Linked DNA regions of Methylosinus trichosporium OB3b. The protein of the gene in region 2 binds, or shares a complex with, the protein of the main gene of each other region. Links are inferred from orthologs where the notes say so. Each region holds a gene or a part of one and is shown on either strand. Other genes may lie near its edges.

Region 1 (8,635 bases), 1.7 Mb from region 2 along the record:
GGGAGAGATCGTCGGCCGCGGCCACCGTCTCGCGCATGCCGGCGCCGAGCACCTGCGTGCTCTCGGCGACATCGGCGATCGCCTGCGACAATTGCTCGACCGCAGTGTTGAAATCGATCTGCAATCCGCGATAAGTGTATGGCACCGTCTCGGTGAGACGGCAGGTCAGATCTTTCTGCGCGATCTTCGACAGCCCGTCGCCGAGCAATTGCACGATGCGCGACTGCGCCGCGTTGGATTCCGCGATCATGCGCTCATCCGCCACATGATCGACGATGACCAGGCGCAAATTCTCACAGGCCTCGGCGAGCTCGGCGACGACATCCGCGCATGCGCCGATCTCGAGCCTGTGCTCGGTTTCGCCGCGCGCGAGATGCTGGACCGCCTCGGTCACCGCCGCGAGCGGAACGACCACCCGGCGCCACGTGCAGATCGAGGCGATTAGGCTCAGCGTGATGATCGCGGCCGCCAGCGCGAGGAGAAGGATTTGCCCATAGCCGCGCCAGGGCCCGAAAGCTCGAGCGTCGACCGCGAGGCTCCAGCCGACGACGGCCTGCAGCGCCGCGAAAGTCGCGATCGCGAAAAAAAGAATAGCCGAACGGGTTCGCAGGCTCGTCGGGAAAATCGAGGCGACGTCAGTCACTGTCGCGGCTCCGGGAAGCTCGAGCAAATGTTCGCGGCCTAGCCGCGATGGTGAGCAAGGGACGAGGATGCGCGTCGCCGCGTCGAGCCCCTCGGTCGAAGCTCGCTGGGAGAGATGGAATACGTCCGGATCGACCGGCGCAGCGAAAAGGCCTCATGCCGTCGGGACACACGTCCTGATTTCGCCGTGCGACATCAATGGCGCGCCCAGCGTTAAGGGCGAGTAAATCCGGCGCGGGACATGGGACCGGCGACCTCTCAAGCCGCCTCCCCGTCGGCCGCTATGGCGGCGGCGACGACTCTGTCGCGCCCGGCGGCTTTCGCCTGATAGAGCGCCTCGTCCGCGCGCGCGAGCGCGGCCTCTATGGCGGCTTCTCCGGCGAGCACAGCGGAGACGCCGATGCTGACCGTCAACCGCAGCGCCGACCCGGCCGAGGGCGTGCGGATCTGCATCGCCCCCTCGCGCAGCCGATGGCCGACCGCGACCGCGCCCTGCTCATCCGTCTCCGGCAGCAGCGCGACGAACTCCTCGCCGCCATAGCGTGCGACGAGATCCTCGGCCCGCAACATGCGCGCGCAGAGACCGGCGAATTCGGCGAGCACGGCGTCGCCGACCGCATGGCCATGCTCGTCGTTCACGCGCTTGAAGTGATCGAGATCGACCATCAGCACCGACAGTGGACGCCGATAGCGGGCCGCACGGCGAATTTCCGCGTCGGCGCGCGCAAAAAAATGCGAGCGATTGGCGACCCCCGTCAGCGCGTCGGTCGTCGCCAGCCGGTGCAGCCGCGCCTCCACCGCCTTGCGCTCGGAAATGTCGACGCCGCAGATCACCACGCCCGAGACGCCGCCGTCCTCGATCGGCGCGGCGGAGATCAGAAGATCGCGCCTCACCCCGTCCGGCGCGCCGACGCTCGCCTCGAAGCCGCTCACCCGCCGCTCCGTCTCCAGCAGACGCCGAAACTGCGCCCGATCGGCCGTCTCCATGTGAAGATCGGAGAGGTTCATGCGCTCGAGCACGGCCTCGCCCCCGAAACAGTCGAGAGCCGCCTGATTGGCGCGCAGCACGCGGCCGTCCGCGAGATCGCCGACGATCAGCGGCGCCGGAAGCGCGGCGAACACCGCCTCCAGCATCTTCTGACTGTCGGCGAGGCGGCTGCGCGCGAGCCGCTCCGAGCCAATCGCCGACCATTCCATGCGGCGCAGGCGATTCGAATTGGTCACCACCAGCATCAGGGCCGAGTTCAGCATGATCATCGCCAGAGCCATGCCGAGCGCCGTCTCCGATCCGCCGGGAAGCGTGTAGCCGAGCAGCATCACGGCGCTGCAGCCGACGCCGCCCATCGCGGTCCACACAAAGGCCGTCGGCACGACGAGATAATAGATCGACGGCAGCATGATCACGACGAACAGCGCAATATCGCTGCGCGAGGTGACGAGCGCTCCCACGCCGAGCGCGGTCAAGGCCTGCCAGCAGATGAGCCAGCGCTCGAGCGTCTCGAACCGAACGCAACGACGCGAGCCGAAATACGCGACGATCGCGACGAGGATGACGGCGCAGCGCGCGGGAACGGCCACATAAAAATGCGGCGTGCCGAAAAAGCGCCAGTCGCTGGCGAGAAACAGCGTGTTCAGCGCGATGGAGAGCAGAAACAGCAGACGCGCCTGGCGCGCCATCTCGGGAAAGCGCTCGTCCCGGAATGCGCGTTCGACGGCGGGGTCGCCGAATTCTCCCGAGAAAGCCGTGAGCCGAGCGGGTATGAACATCCTGAACACATGGCTGTAAATCGCCGAGCGCTCTACTGCTCAAAGCCGAGCTGCGCCGGCAGTCGACGTCGAAACAAGTGACGCCGGGACCATGACGAGGGTCAGCGAGCCGCTTTTTCGATCTCGGGCATGAGTGTGGCCTCCATCGCCTGCCGCGTCAATGGCCCGACGAACTTAAAGGCGATGGTTCCGTCGCCGCGGACCACGAAAGTCTCGGGCACGCCATAGACGCCGAAATCGATCGCCACGCGCCCGGCGAGATCGACGCCGATCGCGCCATAGGGGTTGCCGACATCCTCGAGAAAGCGGCGCGAGTTGGAAGGATCGTCCTTATAGGCGAGGCCGGCGAGCGCGACGCCCGCCTGAGCGAGCCGCGCGTCCCCGGCGAGCGCCATCAGCTGCGCATGCTCCTCGCGACAAGGCGCGCACCAGGAGGCGAAGACATTGACGACGCTCACGCGCCCCTTGCGCAGATCCTCGCCGGAAAGGCCGCCGACGCCGGGAAAGCCCGCCAGCGCCGGCAGAGCGAAGGCCGGCGCCTGCTTGCCGATGAGCGCCGAGGGCAGGCGCGACGCGTCGCCGGCGAAGAGACGGAAAAAGAACAGCACCGCGAGCAGCAGAAAGACGGCGAGCGGCAGGAACAGCGCGAGGCCGCGCCGCGGCGCCGGCCCGGAGCCGGATAGATCGACGCTCATCCCGCCACGTCCTCCTCATGCGCGCCGTCGCGCTCGAGACGGGCCAGCGTCGCGGCGAGGCGTCGATGATCGAGCCAGATGCGCAGAGCGACGACGAGCACAGTCGCCGCCGTCACCGCATAAGCGATGACGACATAGCCCCAATGATCCTCGCTCATCGCGCCGGCTCCAGCGCGTCTGCAGGCGCGCGCTCATCCGCGGCGACCGCCTGTGCGGTGAGCCGCGCCACGCGCCGGCGCAGGATCTCGTTGCGAATGGCCGTCAGATGCAGAAGCAGGAACAATGTCGTCGCGCCGAGCGCCATGATCAGCAGCGGCCACAACATGGCGGCGGCGATGGTCGGCCCGCCGGCGCGCAGCACCGAGGCCGGCTGATGCAGCGTATTCCACCAGTCGACCGAATATTTGATGATCGGAATATCGACGAATCCGACCAGCGTCATGATCGCCGCGATGCGCGCGCCGCGCGGAGAATCCTCCATCGTCTGGCGCAGAGCGATGAGGCCGAGATAGAGCAGGAACAGCACCAGCATCGAGGTGAGGCGTGCGTCCCACACCCAATAGGTCCCCCACATCGGCTTGCCCCACAGCGATCCCGTCACCAGGCAGATGAAGGCGAAGGCCGCGCCGAGCGGCGCCGCGGTCTTCTGCGCGGCGTCGGCCAGCGGATGGCGCCAGACGAGAACGCCGAGCGAGGCCGAGGTCATCACCGCATAGGCGAACATTGCGAGCCAGGCCGCCGGCACATGGATATACATGATGCGGACGGTCTCGCCCTGCTGGTAATCGGGCGGCGCGACGAAGAAGGCGAGATAGAGTCCGGCGCCGAGCAGAATCGAGCTCACGCCGCCGAGCCAGGGAAGCACGGCGCGCGTCAGCCGCAGGAAGACGGCTGGATTTGCGAGAGAGGTCAGCCAATTCATAGCGGGACGCGGCCGGGCGGCGGAGAATGCGCGCCGCGGCCCGCCGAGGCCGCGGCGCGTGCGAATCAATTCGCGGCTTTGGGCTTGGCCGGCTCCGCCGCGCTCTGCGGCTTGAAGCGGCCGTGCAGAATATCCATGGCGGCGATCAGCTGCTTGTCCTTCAGCGGATCCGGCGGGACATAGGCCTGGGAGCCGGTCTTCTCGTCGTCGCCATTCTTCAGATGGCCCTTGAGCGAGGCCTCGCCCTTGGTGTCGTCCTTGCCCTTCAGCTCGTCCGGCACATCCTGCAGAATGCTGATGTCCGGCTCGATGCCCTTGGCCTGGATCGAGCGGCCGGCGGGCGTGTAATAGCGCGCGGTGGTGAGACGCAGCGCGCCATTGCTGCCGCCGAGCGGGATGATCGTCTGCACCGAGCCCTTGCCGAACGAGCGCGTGCCGAGGATGGTTGCGCGCTTATGGTCCTGCAGCGCGCCGGCGACGATCTCCGACGCCGAGGCGGAGCCGCCATTGATCAGCACGATCACCGGCTTGCCCTTGGAGATGTCGCTCGAGGCGCGGGCGTTGTAGCGCTGCGTCTCGTCGGCGGTGCGGCCGCGCGTCGAGACGATCTCGCCATGGTCGATGAAGCTGTTGACCACCTGGATCGACTGGTCGAGCAGGCCGCCCGGATTGTTGCGCAGATCGACGATGAAGCCCTTGAGCTTGTCGCCGGGCATGTCGTGCTGGAACTTCTGCATCGCCGTGCGCAGCCCGTCCGACGTCTCCTCGTTGAACTGGGAGATGCGGATATAGCCGACGTCCTCGCCTTCCTTGTGCGAGCGCACCGATTTGATGTGGATCTCGGCGCGCACCAGCTTCACCTCGACCTTGTCGCGATCCTTGCCGCGCAACAGGGTGAGCTTGACCGGCGTGTTGATCTGGCCGCGCATCTTGTCGACGGCCTGATTGAGCGTGAGGCCCTGCACATTCTCGTCGTCGATGGCGAAAATGAGATCGCCGGACATCACGCCGGCGCGCGAGGCGGGCGTGTCGTCGATCGGCGACACCACCTTCACGAGGCCGTCCTCCTGGGTGACCTCTATGCCGAGGCCGCCGAACTTCCCCTCGGTCTGCGTCCGCATGTCCTTGAAGCCCTTGGCGTCGAGGTAGCTCGAATGCGGATCGAGCGAGGTGAGCATGCCGTTGATCGCCGATTCGACGAGCTTCTGCTCGTCCGGCTTCTCGACATAATCGGCGCGGACCTTGTCGAACACATCGCCGAACAGGCTCAGGTTCTTATAGGTGTCGGCGGCCGCGGCGAGCGCCGTCGACCCCAGAGCCATGCGCGCCTGTTGCCCCAGAGTGGCGAATCCCGCTCCGATGACGATACCCGTTATGATCAATGAGGCTCTGCGCATCATCCGCCAACCTTCTGAATCTCCGGCTTCGCCCACCATGGGCCCGGATCGATGGACGCTCCGTCCTTGCGAAACTCGACATAGAGAATGGGCTGTTTCGCGCCGATAGCAATGGCCGCCGCCGTCCTCACGGCGCCTCCGCCCATATTCGCCACCGGCTCGCCCGCCAGCACGAACTGACCTACAGTTACGGAAATCTTGTCCATCCCGGCCAGGGTGACATAATAGCCGCCGCCGGCGCTGATGATCAAGAGTTGCCCATAGCTCCGATAGGGACCGGCGAAAATCACCCAGCCGTCGCAGGGCGAGGCGACCACGGCCTGGTCCCGCACAGCCAGGGACACGCCCTTCTCGGTTCCGCCGGCGCCGTCCGCCGCGCCGAAGCGTTTCACCACCGCCCCCGCCGCCGGCAATGGCAGCCGGCCCTTCAGATCGGCGAAGCCGACCGCCGGCGCGAGCCGCGCCACATCCTTGAACGGCGCCGCCAGCGCCTTGGCGCGGCTCTCCCTGGAGGCGGCGGCCTCGGCCGCCTCGCGCGCGGCGTCCGCCTGCCGAACCGCCTCGGCGGCGCGCCGCGCCGCGTCGACCTCGCCTTCCATGCGGGCGATCAGCTCCTTGAGGCTCGTCGCCTTGGCCGCCAGCGATTTTGCCCGCTCGGCTTCGAAATCCAGCGCGCTCTGCGCCAGCATCAGCGCCTTCTGCCGCGCCTCGACCAGAGCCGCGAGCCGCACGCGCTGCTCTTTCAGCGCGGCGACCTCCACGGCGAGGCTCGCCTTCTCGGTCTCGACGCGCGCGCGTAAGGCGACGAGCTCGCCGAGATCGGTCTTCAGCGTGTCGATCTCGCCGCGCATCTGCGGCAGCACCGAGCCGAGCAGCATCGCCGCGCGAATGCCCTCGAGAATATCCTCGGGCCGCGCCAGCAGCGCCGGCGGCGGGCGGCGATCCATCCGTTGCAGGACGAGCAGCACCTCGCCGATCAGCTCGCGCCGTCCGGCCAGCGACTTGACCAGCGCCTCCTCCTTGCGCTGCGACGATTCGAGCCGGCCGGCGACCTCGTCGGCGCGCTTCTCCAGCTCCTCGATCTTGCCGGCGGCGTCGATCAGCGCCTCTGCGAGACGGGCGCGATCGGCGCGCAGCGATTGGATTTCGGTCTCGATCTTGCGCCGCTGCTCGGCCGAGACGCCGAGATTGTCCTCGACGCCGCGCAGCTCCATGCGCCGGCCGGAGAGCTCGGATGGCTCCTCCTGCTTGTCCGTGTCGGCGACCGCGGCGGTTTGCGGCGCGAGCGGGGTCGCGGCGACGGAGCCGCGCAAATGCTCGGCGCCGGCGGGGCTCGCCATATGGACGAGCATGAGGACGGCGGCGACGCCGTCCGCCCGATAAGCCATCCCCCGCGCGTGGAACCGCATCGACGCCTATCGCCCTTCGACCGTCGCAAGGGCGACATAATGGCGCGCGATTGCGAACAAAGCCTAACCCGTCTTATTCATGAAGGCGCTGTTGGAAGGGTGGCGAGCGTAGCATAGATCACTGAAACGGCGTAGGATTTGGTTGTTGACACCAACCCTTTCCCGCTGCACCGGCCTGCCACGCCCGCCATGACAGACGATACGTTCCCCGCCTTCTCGTTTCCAGCCGTCCAGGGCAAGAAAATCACAGCCGCTTTCGACGGCGGCCGCATCTCCTCGGACGGCGGCGTCATGCTGCTCGCCATGGCGGAGCGCCGGCTCGGCGTCGCCGAACGGCTGGCGCGCTGCTTTCCCGATCGCCGCGATCCTGCGCGCATCACCCACACGCTCGCCGATATGATCCGCGCCCGCATCTTCGCGATCGGCTGCGGCTATGAGGACGCCGACGATCTCGATTTTCTGCGCTCCGATCCGGCGTTCAAGCTCGCCTGCGGGCGCCTGCCCGACACGGGCCGCGATCTCGCTTCGCAGCCGACGCTGTCGCGGCTCGAGAACGCGCCGGCCCTGCGCGACGTGATCCGCCTGACCTATGCGCTCGTCGACCAATGGATGGCCTCCTACGAGAAGCCGCCATCTTCGGTCACACTCGACATCGACGACACCTGCGACATCGCGCATGGCCATCAGCAATTGTCGTTGTTCAACGCCCATTATGACGAGCGCTGCTTTCTGCCGATCCATGTCTATGACACCGAGCAGAGCCGTCCCGTCGTTATGATCCTGCGCCCGGGCAAGACGCCGTCCGGCGTCGAGGTGAGAGCGCATCTGCGCCGGCTCGTGCGGCATATCCGCAAGTCTTGGCCGACGACGGGCATCCTGTTTCGCGGCGACGGGCATTATGCGCGGCCCGAGGCGATGGCCTGGTGCGAGGATCACGGCGTCGATTACGTCTTCGGCCTTCCCGGAACCAAGCCGCTGTCCAAGAAGGTCGAGGAGACGGCGGACGCCGTCCGCGTCGAGCGCGCCCTCGACGACAAGGACGTCGTGCGAGGCTATGCCGAGACGCGTCACCGGGCCAAGTCCTGGGACAGAGAGCGCCGCGCGATCGCCCGCATCGAGGCGACGCGGCTCGGCCTCGACATTCGCTTCATCGTCACCAATCGCGCGCATGGCGCGCCGCAATGGCTCTATGAGAGTCTCTACTGCGCGCGCGGACAGGCGGAGAATCTCATCAAGCTGCACAAGACGCAGCTTTGCTCCGATCGAACCTCGTGTCGTTCGGCGCTCGCCAATCAGGTGCGCCTCGTCCTGCACACCGCCGCCTATTGGCTGATGCTCGGCGTGCGCGACGCGATCCCGCGCCCGCGCGACCTCGCCAAAGCCGAGTTCTCGACTCTGCGCCTGCGATTGCTGAAGATCGCCGCGCGCGTGATCGAGACCGCGAGCCGCGTGCGCCTCGCCTTCGCCGCCGCCTGCCCCGAGGCCGATCTCTTCTGCTCCATGCCGGCGGCGCTGCTCATGCCCGCAGGACCATGATCGACGGGGCGGCGCGCCCCCTCTCGTCTCTCCCATTCCTCCCAACGCGTTCCCGAAAGTGCGATCCTCGAAGCGGTGAAAAAGCCGAACGCCCCCGCGCGGCCCGCGAGCCGAACGGCCCGACGATGCAAAAAATCGGACCGTCACGAATAAGAGGGGCTAAACACTCCGGGAGTAGGCCGCGCCGACCTCTCTCGGCGAAAATCTGGTCCATTTTGCGGCGGCCCGAGACGGTCCGATCGCCGCGGCGAGAGAACTGGCCTTCGA
Region 2 (8,667 bases):
GAGGTGAGGGTCGATGTGTCGTCCAAGGCGCGCGCCGGCGCGCTCGCCGAAAGGGCCAGAAGCGCAATGGCCGCAGCTGCGCTCGCCGACGCCCGGTCCGCCTTCGTCGCCCGTCTCATCGTCTCGACCTCCATCGCTCGCGGCCCCGCGCCCGCGCTTTGTCCGCGCCGTTCAGTTACGGCCCCTTTCCCGGCATTTTAGAGGCGCCGCCCGCGGCTCGCCACAGCAATCTCGCCCGGCTCGCGGTCTCGCGCCTAACGAGCTGTTAACCGAGACGCAGCAGATAGAAATCTCTCTCGCCCGCAGGCGCGGGCCGCGCCATATTGGCGATGGGAGCGATCGGGGCGCGACGAATGGGTGGGACGCGAAGGACGAAGGCCGATCCGCCGCGCGGCGAGGCGCGGCGTTGGAGCGCCCGCGCGGCCGCCGTCCTCCTCGGCCTGCTGACGGCCGCTCCCGCCGCCGCGGGCCCGGCCTCTGAGCAACCGGGCGCAACGGGAAAGCCCGCCGCGATCGAGGCCATTGCGGCGCGGCTCGAGCAGAAGAACGGCCGCGCGCGGCTCATCTTCGAGACCTCGGCCGCGGTCGCCGCCACCGCCTTTGCGGTCGCCGACCCGCCGCGCATCGTCGTCGATCTGCCCGAGATCGCCTTTCGCATCGACCCCGGCGTCGGCCAGGGCGCCGCCTCGCGCCGGCACGAGCCCGCCGGCCTGGTGCGGTCTTTCCGTTTCGGCCAATTCGCGCCCGGCCGCTCGCGCATCGTCGTCGATCTCGCCCGGCCGGCGGCGATCGTGCGGGCCGAGAGCGAGGGAAGCCAGAATGCGCCGCGCCTCGTCATCGAGCTCGAGGCGACCGACGAGGCGCGCTTCGCCGCCGCCGCGGCGCGCGCTCGGCCGGCCGCGCCGGTCGAGACGGCCGCGCCCCCGGCCCGGCCCGACGACAAGCCGGTGCTCGTCATCGATCCGGGACATGGCGGCGTCGACGTCGGCGCCACCGGCGCGCATGGCGAGCAGGAAAAGACCATCGTCCTCGATTTCGCCCGCGCGCTAAAGGCGAAGCTCGAAGCGACGGGCAGGCTGCGGGTCGTGCTGACGCGCGAGGACGACGTCTTCGTCGCGCTCGACGAGCGCGTGCGGGCGGCGCGCGGCGCGGGCGCCGAGCTGTTTCTCTCGATCCACGCCGATACGCTGGGCGAGACCAGCGTCGAAGGCGCCACCGTCTACACGGTCTCGGCCCGCGCCTCGGATGCGGCCGCCGCCAAGACTGCGGAGAAGGAAAATCTCGCCGACCGCGCCGCAGGCCTCGCCGCCGCGCCGGAGGAGGAGGCGGCCGGCCTCGGCGACATTCTCTATGATCTCGCGCGTCGCGAAACCCGGGCCTACAGTCGCGTCTTCGCCCGCACGCTGATCGCCTATTGGCGGACATTCGGCCATCTGAACAAGAACCCCGACCGCTCGGCCGGCTTCGTGGTGCTCAAGGCCTTCGACACGCCCTCCGCTCTGCTCGAGCTCGGCTATCTGTCGAGCGAGCACGATCTCGCGCGGCTGACCTCGGCCGAATGGCGCGAGCGCGCCGCCGATTCGACCGCGCAGGCGATCGACCGCTATTTCGCCGAGCGCGGCGCGCCCAAGACCGAGCCTGCCCAGGAGGTCGCGGCGAGCGCGCGCCCACAATAAAACATAAAACGCGCCGATAAGCCGCGACGGCGGCCGACTGCGCGGCGATTCGCCGAATGGCTTGCCGCGGCGGCGAAATATGCACTACACGGGACGCCGACGGCGCGGCGCGCGCCAGATGATGTGGCGCCAGTTCCTCGAAGCTCCTCGAAGGATGAACATTCATGCGGCTGTTCGCCCGGTTCCTCGGATTCCTCTTCGCGACCGGCGCCATCGTCTTCCTGATCGGCGTGACCGCAGCGGCGGGAATCGTCTATGTCTTCTCGAAAGACCTGCCGGACACGGCGCAATTGCGCAATTACGAGCCGCCGGTGACGACCCGCGTCCACGCCAATGACGGGTCCATCCTCGCCGAATATTCGCACGAGCGCCGACTGTTCCTGCCGAGCGCCGCCATTCCGCCGCTGGTCAAGCAGGCCTTCATCTCGGCCGAGGACAAGAATTTCTACACGCACAACGGCGTCGACTTCGAAGGCATCGCCCGCGCCGTGTCGATTCTCGCCCAGGGCGGCCGGCACATGCAGGGCGCCTCGACGATCACCCAGCAGGTGGCCAAGAACTTCCTCGTCGGCAATGAGCGCAGCTTCGAGCGCAAGATCCGCGAGGCGTTGATCTCCTTCCGCATCGAGGCGGCCTATCCCAAGGACCGCATCCTCGAGCTCTATCTCAACGAGATCTATCTCGGCCTCGGCAATTACGGGGTCGCGGCGGCGGCGCTCAACTATTTCAACAAGTCCGTCTATGAGCTGACCGTCGCCGAGGCCGCCTATCTCGCGGCGCTGCCCAAGGCGCCGAACAACTACCACCCGTTTCTGCATCGCGAGCGGGCGATCGAGCGACGCAACTATGTGATCGACCGCATGGTCGCCGACGGCGTCATTTCGCAGGCGGAGGCCGACAAGGCGAAGACCGAGCCGCTCGGCGTCAATCCGCGCGTCACCTCGCCCAACACCTATGTCGCCGGCTATTTCGCCGAGGAGGTGCGCCGCGAGCTCATGGAGAAATACGGCGACAAGAAGCTCTATGAGGGCGGCCTCTCGGTGCGCTCGACGCTCGACCCCAAGATGCAGGCCGTCACCCGCAAGGCGCTCGCCGACGGTCTCGTGCGCTTCGACGAGGCGCATGGCTTTCGCGGGGCGATGCGCCACATCGACATCTCCTATGACTGGGGCCTGCCGCTCGCCGAGATTCCGGCGCTCGGCGATGTGAGGCCCTGGCGCCTCGCCGTGGTGCTCGAGACCTATGACGCCTACGCCCGCATCGGCCTGCAGCCGGGCCGCGAGAAATCGGGCGAGGTGGCCAGGGAGCGCGAGACCGGGCAGCTGACGCAGGAGGGCATGCGTTGGGCGGGCAATGTGCGGACGGCGCTCTCGCCCGGCGACGTGATCTATGTCGAGCCATTGGCCGGCAAGGCGGGCCAGTTCCGGCTGCGGCAGATTCCGGACATCTCCGGCGCCATGGTGGCGATGGACCCCTATACGGGCCGCGTCTTCTCCATGGTCGGCGGCTTCTCCTACGACCAGTCGGAATTCAACCGCGCGACGCAGGCGATGCGCCAGCCCGGCTCCTCCTTCAAGCCCTTCGTCTACGCCACGGCGCTCGACAATGGCTACACGCCCTCCTCCTCGATCCTCGACGAGCCGATCACCATCGTGCAGGCCAATGGCGAGAGCTGGACGCCGGAGAATTTCGAGGGCGCGCACGGCACCGGCGCGCATCCGCTGCGCTATGGAGTCGAGCATTCGAAGAATATGATGACCGTGCGTCTCGCCAAGGACGTCGGCATGCCGCTCATCGCCGAATATGCGAAGCGCTTCGGCATCTATGACGACATGCCGCTCTATCTGCCGATGGCGCTCGGCGCCGGCGAGACCACCGTGCTGCGCATGGTGACCGCCTATTCGATGCTGTGCAATGGCGGCCGCCGGGTGAAGGCGACGCTGATCGACCGCATCCAGGACCGCTGGGGCAAGACGATCTATCGCCACGACGAGCGCCAGTGCCTCGGCTGCGACGCGCCCAAATGGGAGAAGCAGAACGAGCCCAAGCTGATCGACAGGCGCGAGCAGGTGCTCGATCCGCTGACCGCCTATCAGATCACCTCGATCATGGAGGGGGTGATCGAGCGCGGCACCGGCCAGTCGATCAAGGCGGTCGGCAAGCATCTCGCCGGCAAGACCGGCACGACCAACGAAGCCAAGGATCTCTGGTTCGTCGGCTTCTCGCCGGACCTCGCCGTCGGCGTCTATATCGGCTACGACCGGCCGCGTCCGGTCGGCGAGGGCAAGAGCGCCCAGGCGGCGACCTATGCCGCGCCGATCTTCCGCGACTTCATGATGGTGGCGCTGAAGGACAAGCCCGACGTGCCCTTCCGCGTGCCGCCGGGCATCAAGCTGATCTCGGTCGACGCGCATTCGGGGCTGCGCAGCAAGGGCCAGGGCTCGATCCTCGAGGCCTTCAAGCCCGGCACCGCGCCGCCCGACTCCTACTCGGCCGCGGGCTCCGACGCCGGCCTGCGCTCCGGCGGCGCGCAGGATGTGGACACGCAGCTCGGTGGGAGCGGGACGGGCGGGCTGTATTGAGCGGAGCGCGAGCGCTATGTTCCGCCGATGACAACAGTGATCGATCCTATTCTGCGCCGGTTTCGCGCCGCGCTCGACGAGGCCTACGGCTCACGTCTCGAGCGCGTCGTGCTGTTCGGATCGCGCGCCAGAGGCGACGCCCGGATGGACTCGGACTATGACGTCGCGGTCTTCCTCGAACAATTCGGCGGCTTGGCGCAAGAGGCGGATCGCCTAGCGGAGATCGAGACCACAATTCTCTATGACACCGGCGCCGTCATCAACGCCCTGCCCTTCGAAGCGGGAGCCTATCGCGAGCGCACCGGACTGATGGGAGAGCTGCGCCGCGAAGGCGTCGATCTATGACGCCGGAGACGTCGGACTATCTCGGAAAGGCGCGCGAGGATTTGGACGACGCCGCGAAGATCGCCAAAATCGGGATCGCGAAGGTCGCAGCCCGTTGCGCCTATTACGCCGCCTTCCACGCCGCCGAGGCCTTCATTTTCGAAAACACCGGCCGCGTCGGGAAAACTCACTCCGGAGTGAGAGCGGAGTTCGCTCGGTTGGCCAAGGCGACGCCGCAAGTCGACCGAGACTTTCCGAAGTTTCTCGCGAAAGCATATATTTACAAGGAAATAAGCGACTATGGCGCTCCGGCGGGCGCCGGCGTCTCCCTGAGCGACGCGATGGACGCAATCACGACGGCCACGCGATTCGTCGACTGCATGGACAAGCTGTTGTCGGCATAGCGCTGACGCAACGGGAGCTACTCCCCCAAATGCCGCAAGGCCGCCGCCGCGGCGAAGGGGCAGAGCGCAAGCGACGCCAGACTGATCGCGCAGAGAATGGCGAAGGGCGCGGCGAAGGGCACGGTTCCGCCGGAGGCCGCCCCGGCCGCCGAGACGCCGAAGATCAGCACCGGGATCGTCAGGGGCAGCACCAGCAGCGCCATCAGCAGGCCGCCGCGGCGCAGCGTCACCGTCGCCGCGGCGCCGATCGCGCCGATGAGAGTCAGCGCCGGCGTGCCGGCGAGCAGCGTCGCCGTCACCGCGGCGAGCGCCGTCTCGTCCTGCTGCAGCATCAGGCCGAGCACAGGCGCGGCGAGCGTCAGCGGCAGGCCGGTCGTCACCCAATGGGCCGCGCATTTGACCAGAACGACGAGCTCGAGCGGCGTCGCCGCCAGCGGGAAGAGATCGAGCGAGCCATCCTCCATATCGGCCTGGAACAGCCGATCGAAACAGAGAAGGCTGGCGAGCAGCGCGGCGATCCACAGCACCGCCGGACCGATGCGCGCCAGCAGATTGGGATCGGGCCCGATAGCGAAGGGGACGATGGTCACCATCACCAGGAAGAACACGACGCCCATGGTCGCCGAGCCGCCGATGCGGCGGGCGACGGAAAGATCGCGCCGGAACAGCGCCAGCAGCGGCGAGCTCATGGCCTCGCCCCCAGCGCCAGCTCGCGCGCCTCGGGCAGGCCGAGCGGCTCATGGGTGGCGGCGACGATCATGCCGCCCGCGGCAAGATGGGCGCGCATCGCCTCGGCGAGCCGCTCGCGCGCGGCGCGGTCGAGCGCGCTGGTCGGCTCGTCGAGCAGCCACAGCGGTCGGTTTGCGACGAGCAGGCGGGCGAGGGCGATGCGCCGCTTCTGTCCGGCCGAGAGAATGGCCACCGGCGCCTCGCCGACATGGGCGAGCCCGACCCGCTCCAGCGCCCGCTCCGGCGCGAGCCCGCCGCCGCCGAGGAAACGCGCCCAGAAATCGAGGTTCTCGCGCGCGGTGAGCGGCGCCTTCAGGCCGTCGGCATGGGCCAGATAATGCAGCAGCCCGGCCGGCTCCTCCTCTTTCGCCCCGGCGATGGCGACGCGGCCGCGCCGGTGCGGCAAAAGTCCGGCGATGGCGCGCAAAAGCGTCGATTTTCCCGCGCCATTGCGGCCGGTGACGAGGAGCGCCTCGCCGCTCGCGAGCGAAAATCCGAGCCCGTCGATGACCGGCCGGCCGCCGCGCTCGACGCAGAGATCCTCGACCTCGAGGCGCAGCGGCTGTGGATCGGAGGGCGGGTCGGCGCTCATGGGGCAACGCAATAGGCCAGATCGCGCCACGATGGAAAGAGCCCCCCTCGAGTCTTCTTTTCAGATGACGCAGACAAGAGCGGCCGGCCTTCCCACCCGATTCGGCGTCACGGACCGGCGCCCGGCCGCGTCCGCGAAGCGGCGCGCATTGCGAGCCAGATCACATGCCGCGCGCCGCCGCCGCGTCCATTGGCGCGCGCTCCGACCTCCTCCACGCCGAAGCCGGCCTTGCGCAGCCGCGCGGAAAACGCCCGATCCGGCGCGCAGGACCACACCGCCAGCACGCCGCCGGGGCGCAGCGCGGCGCGCGCCGCCTGCAAGCCGTCATGGCCATAGAGTCCGTCATTGGCGCCGCGCGTCAGGCCCTCGGGGCCATTGTCGACATCGAGGAGAATGGCGTCATAGCCCCCTCGTCCGGCGCGGATCAGTCGCCCGACATCCTCCACTTCTATGCGAACGCGCGCATCGCCGAGGCTATCGCCGAAAACCTCCGCCATCGGCCCCTGCGCCCAGGCCACGACCGCAGGCGAGAGCTCGGCGACGACGATCCGCGCCTGCGGGCCGAGAGCGCCGAGCGCGGCGCGCAGGGTGAAGCCCATGCCGAGCCCGCCGATGAGCACGCGCGGCTGCGACCGTTCCGCGACTTTCGCGCAGGAGAGCGTGGCCAGAGCCTCCTCCGAGCCGCTGAGGCGGCTGTTCATCAGCTCATTGGCGCCGAGCATGATGGAAAATTCCGCGCCTCGCCGCTTGAGCCGCAATTCTCCCTCGCCGCCGGGCACGGGAGCCGTATCGATGAGGGTCCAGGGGATCAAGAGACGGCTCATTCCTCGGAGGCCAAGCGCTCGCCGCGTGATAGCCCGAGGCGCGCTTCCGCGTCCAGCCGGCAGGAAAGGGGCGAACGCCGGCGCCCGCGCGGAGGAAGGAGAGAGCCTCGGGGCGGCGACGGATCGCTGGCGCAACGAGGCCGAAGAATGCTAAGCCTGCTCACCTGCGCGGGCGCTTTCGAGGAATCGGGCGCCCGCTGATCGTGAGGCGGCCGCTCGTCCTTCCAGCGCGCGGCGACAGAATCGGGACGGCGCATCAAGGTGGCGAAGCACAACAGCCTTTCGGATTACGCATCGAGACGATTTCGTTTCGCCGGCAATGCGCTCCTGCAGTTCCATGATCCCTTCTTCGCGCAGATCGACCGGCTGAGGGCGGAGTTCGAAGCCAAGGGAACGCATTTCGTCAGCTTCGCCAATTATGATTATCTCGGCCTCGCCAATCATCCGAAGATATTGGAGGAGGCCGACCGCGAGCTGCATCGGCTCGGCGTCGGCGCGCTGGCGTCGCGCCTCGTCGGCGGCGAGCGGTCGACTCACAAGCCCTTCGAGGCGGAGATCGCCGAATTTCTCGGCATGGAGAGCGCGCTGACGCTGGTCTCCGGCTATCTCGCCAATGTCACCACCATCTCCTGGCTGCTCGGCAAGCGCGACGCTCTGTTCATCGACGAGCTCGCCCATAACAGCATCGTCGCCGGCTGCGAGGGCTCGCCGGCCGAGACGATCAAGTTCCGCCACAACGACTTCGATCATCTCGATCAGCTGCTGCGCAAGCGGCGCGAGGATTTCCGTCATGCGCTGATCGTCGTCGAGGGCATCTACAGCATGGACGGCGACACTGCCGACTTGCCGCGCCTCGTCGAGATCAAGGAGACGCACGACGCCTGGCTGATGGTGGACGAGGCGCATTCGCTCGGCGTGCTCGGAGAGACCGGGCGCGGCCTCGCCGAATTGCAGGGCGTCGATCCGGGCCGCCTCGATCTCGTCGTCGGCACCATGTCGAAGACGCTCGCCTCCTGCGGGGGCTTCGTCTGCGCGAGGAAGCCCGTCATCGACTGGTTCCGCTACACGCTGCCGGGCTTCGTCTATTCCGTCGGCCTCTCGCCCGTCATCCTCGCCTCGGCGCGCACGGCGCTGCGGCTGATGCAGGAGGAGAATTGGCGCGTCGGCAAGCTCGCGCGCAACGCCGAATTGTTCCGCGATTACGCGCACGCCAACGGGCTGAGCACCGGGCCGGCGATCGGGCGCGGCGTCGTGCCGATTCTGTTCCAGGACAGCGTCGAGACCATGTGGGCCTCGCAGCATCTTCTGGAGAAGGGATTCTACGTGCCGCCGATCGTGCAGATCGGCGTGCCCAAGGACCAGCCGAGGCTGCGCTTCTTCCTCTCCGCCAATCATTCGGAAGAGGAGATTCGCGGCGTCATCGAGGCGCTGCGCGATCTGCCTCCGGTCGCCGCGGAGGCGCATGAATTGGTGAGAAAGGCGATGGCGGGGGCCGGGGATGAGGGATGGGGGAGTAGCGAGTAGGGAGTAATAAGC

What was found.
Region 1: the proteins of ccmB (region 2) and CQW49_RS19640 are in contact, whole or in part, in a solved structure (PDB 8CE8), measured with the Escherichia coli proteins. The link is inferred for Methylosinus trichosporium OB3b from one-to-one orthologs.

The regions. Positions count from the first base shown.
Region 1 is NZ_CP023737.1:4,151,464-4,160,098, reverse strand. What follows is about bases 2,143-5,105. They hold CQW49_RS19640 (heme ABC transporter permease), read right to left. Parts: upstream 4,027-5,105; coding sequence 3,259-4,026; downstream 2,143-3,258. Other genes in these bases: CQW49_RS19635 (S41 family peptidase), read right to left, coding at 4,092-5,105; ccmD (heme exporter protein CcmD), read right to left, coding at 3,101-3,262; CQW49_RS19650 (DsbE family thiol:disulfide interchange protein), read right to left, coding at 2,511-3,104; CQW49_RS19655 (GGDEF domain-containing protein), read right to left, coding at 2,143-2,319. Outside these bases: CQW49_RS19660 (methyl-accepting chemotaxis protein), read right to left, coding at 1-643; more of CQW49_RS19655, read right to left, coding at 901-2,142; more of CQW49_RS19635, read right to left, coding at 5,106-5,426; CQW49_RS19630 (murein hydrolase activator EnvC family protein), read right to left, coding at 5,423-6,811; CQW49_RS19625 (IS1380 family transposase), read left to right, coding at 7,022-8,368. UniProt on the Escherichia coli protein: Required for the export of heme to the periplasm for the biogenesis of c-type cytochromes.
Region 2 is NZ_CP023737.1:2,449,192-2,457,858, forward strand. What follows is about bases 3,840-6,834. They hold ccmB (heme exporter protein CcmB), read right to left. Parts: upstream 5,676-6,834; coding sequence 5,004-5,675; downstream 3,840-5,003. Other genes in these bases: CQW49_RS11815 (penicillin-binding protein 1A), read left to right, coding at 3,840-4,258; CQW49_RS11820 (nucleotidyltransferase domain-containing protein), read left to right, coding at 4,286-4,603; CQW49_RS11825 (HEPN domain-containing protein), read left to right, coding at 4,600-4,986; ccmA (heme ABC exporter ATP-binding protein CcmA), read right to left, coding at 5,672-6,307; CQW49_RS11840 (spermidine synthase), read right to left, coding at 6,415-6,834. Also shown: CQW49_RS11805 (hypothetical protein), read right to left, coding at 1-119; CQW49_RS11810 (N-acetylmuramoyl-L-alanine amidase), read left to right, coding at 354-1,676; more of CQW49_RS11815, read left to right, coding at 1,841-3,839; more of CQW49_RS11840, read right to left, coding at 6,835-7,119; CQW49_RS11845 (aminotransferase class I/II-fold pyridoxal phosphate-dependent enzyme), read left to right, coding at 7,393-8,655. UniProt on the Escherichia coli protein: Required for the export of heme to the periplasm for the biogenesis of c-type cytochromes.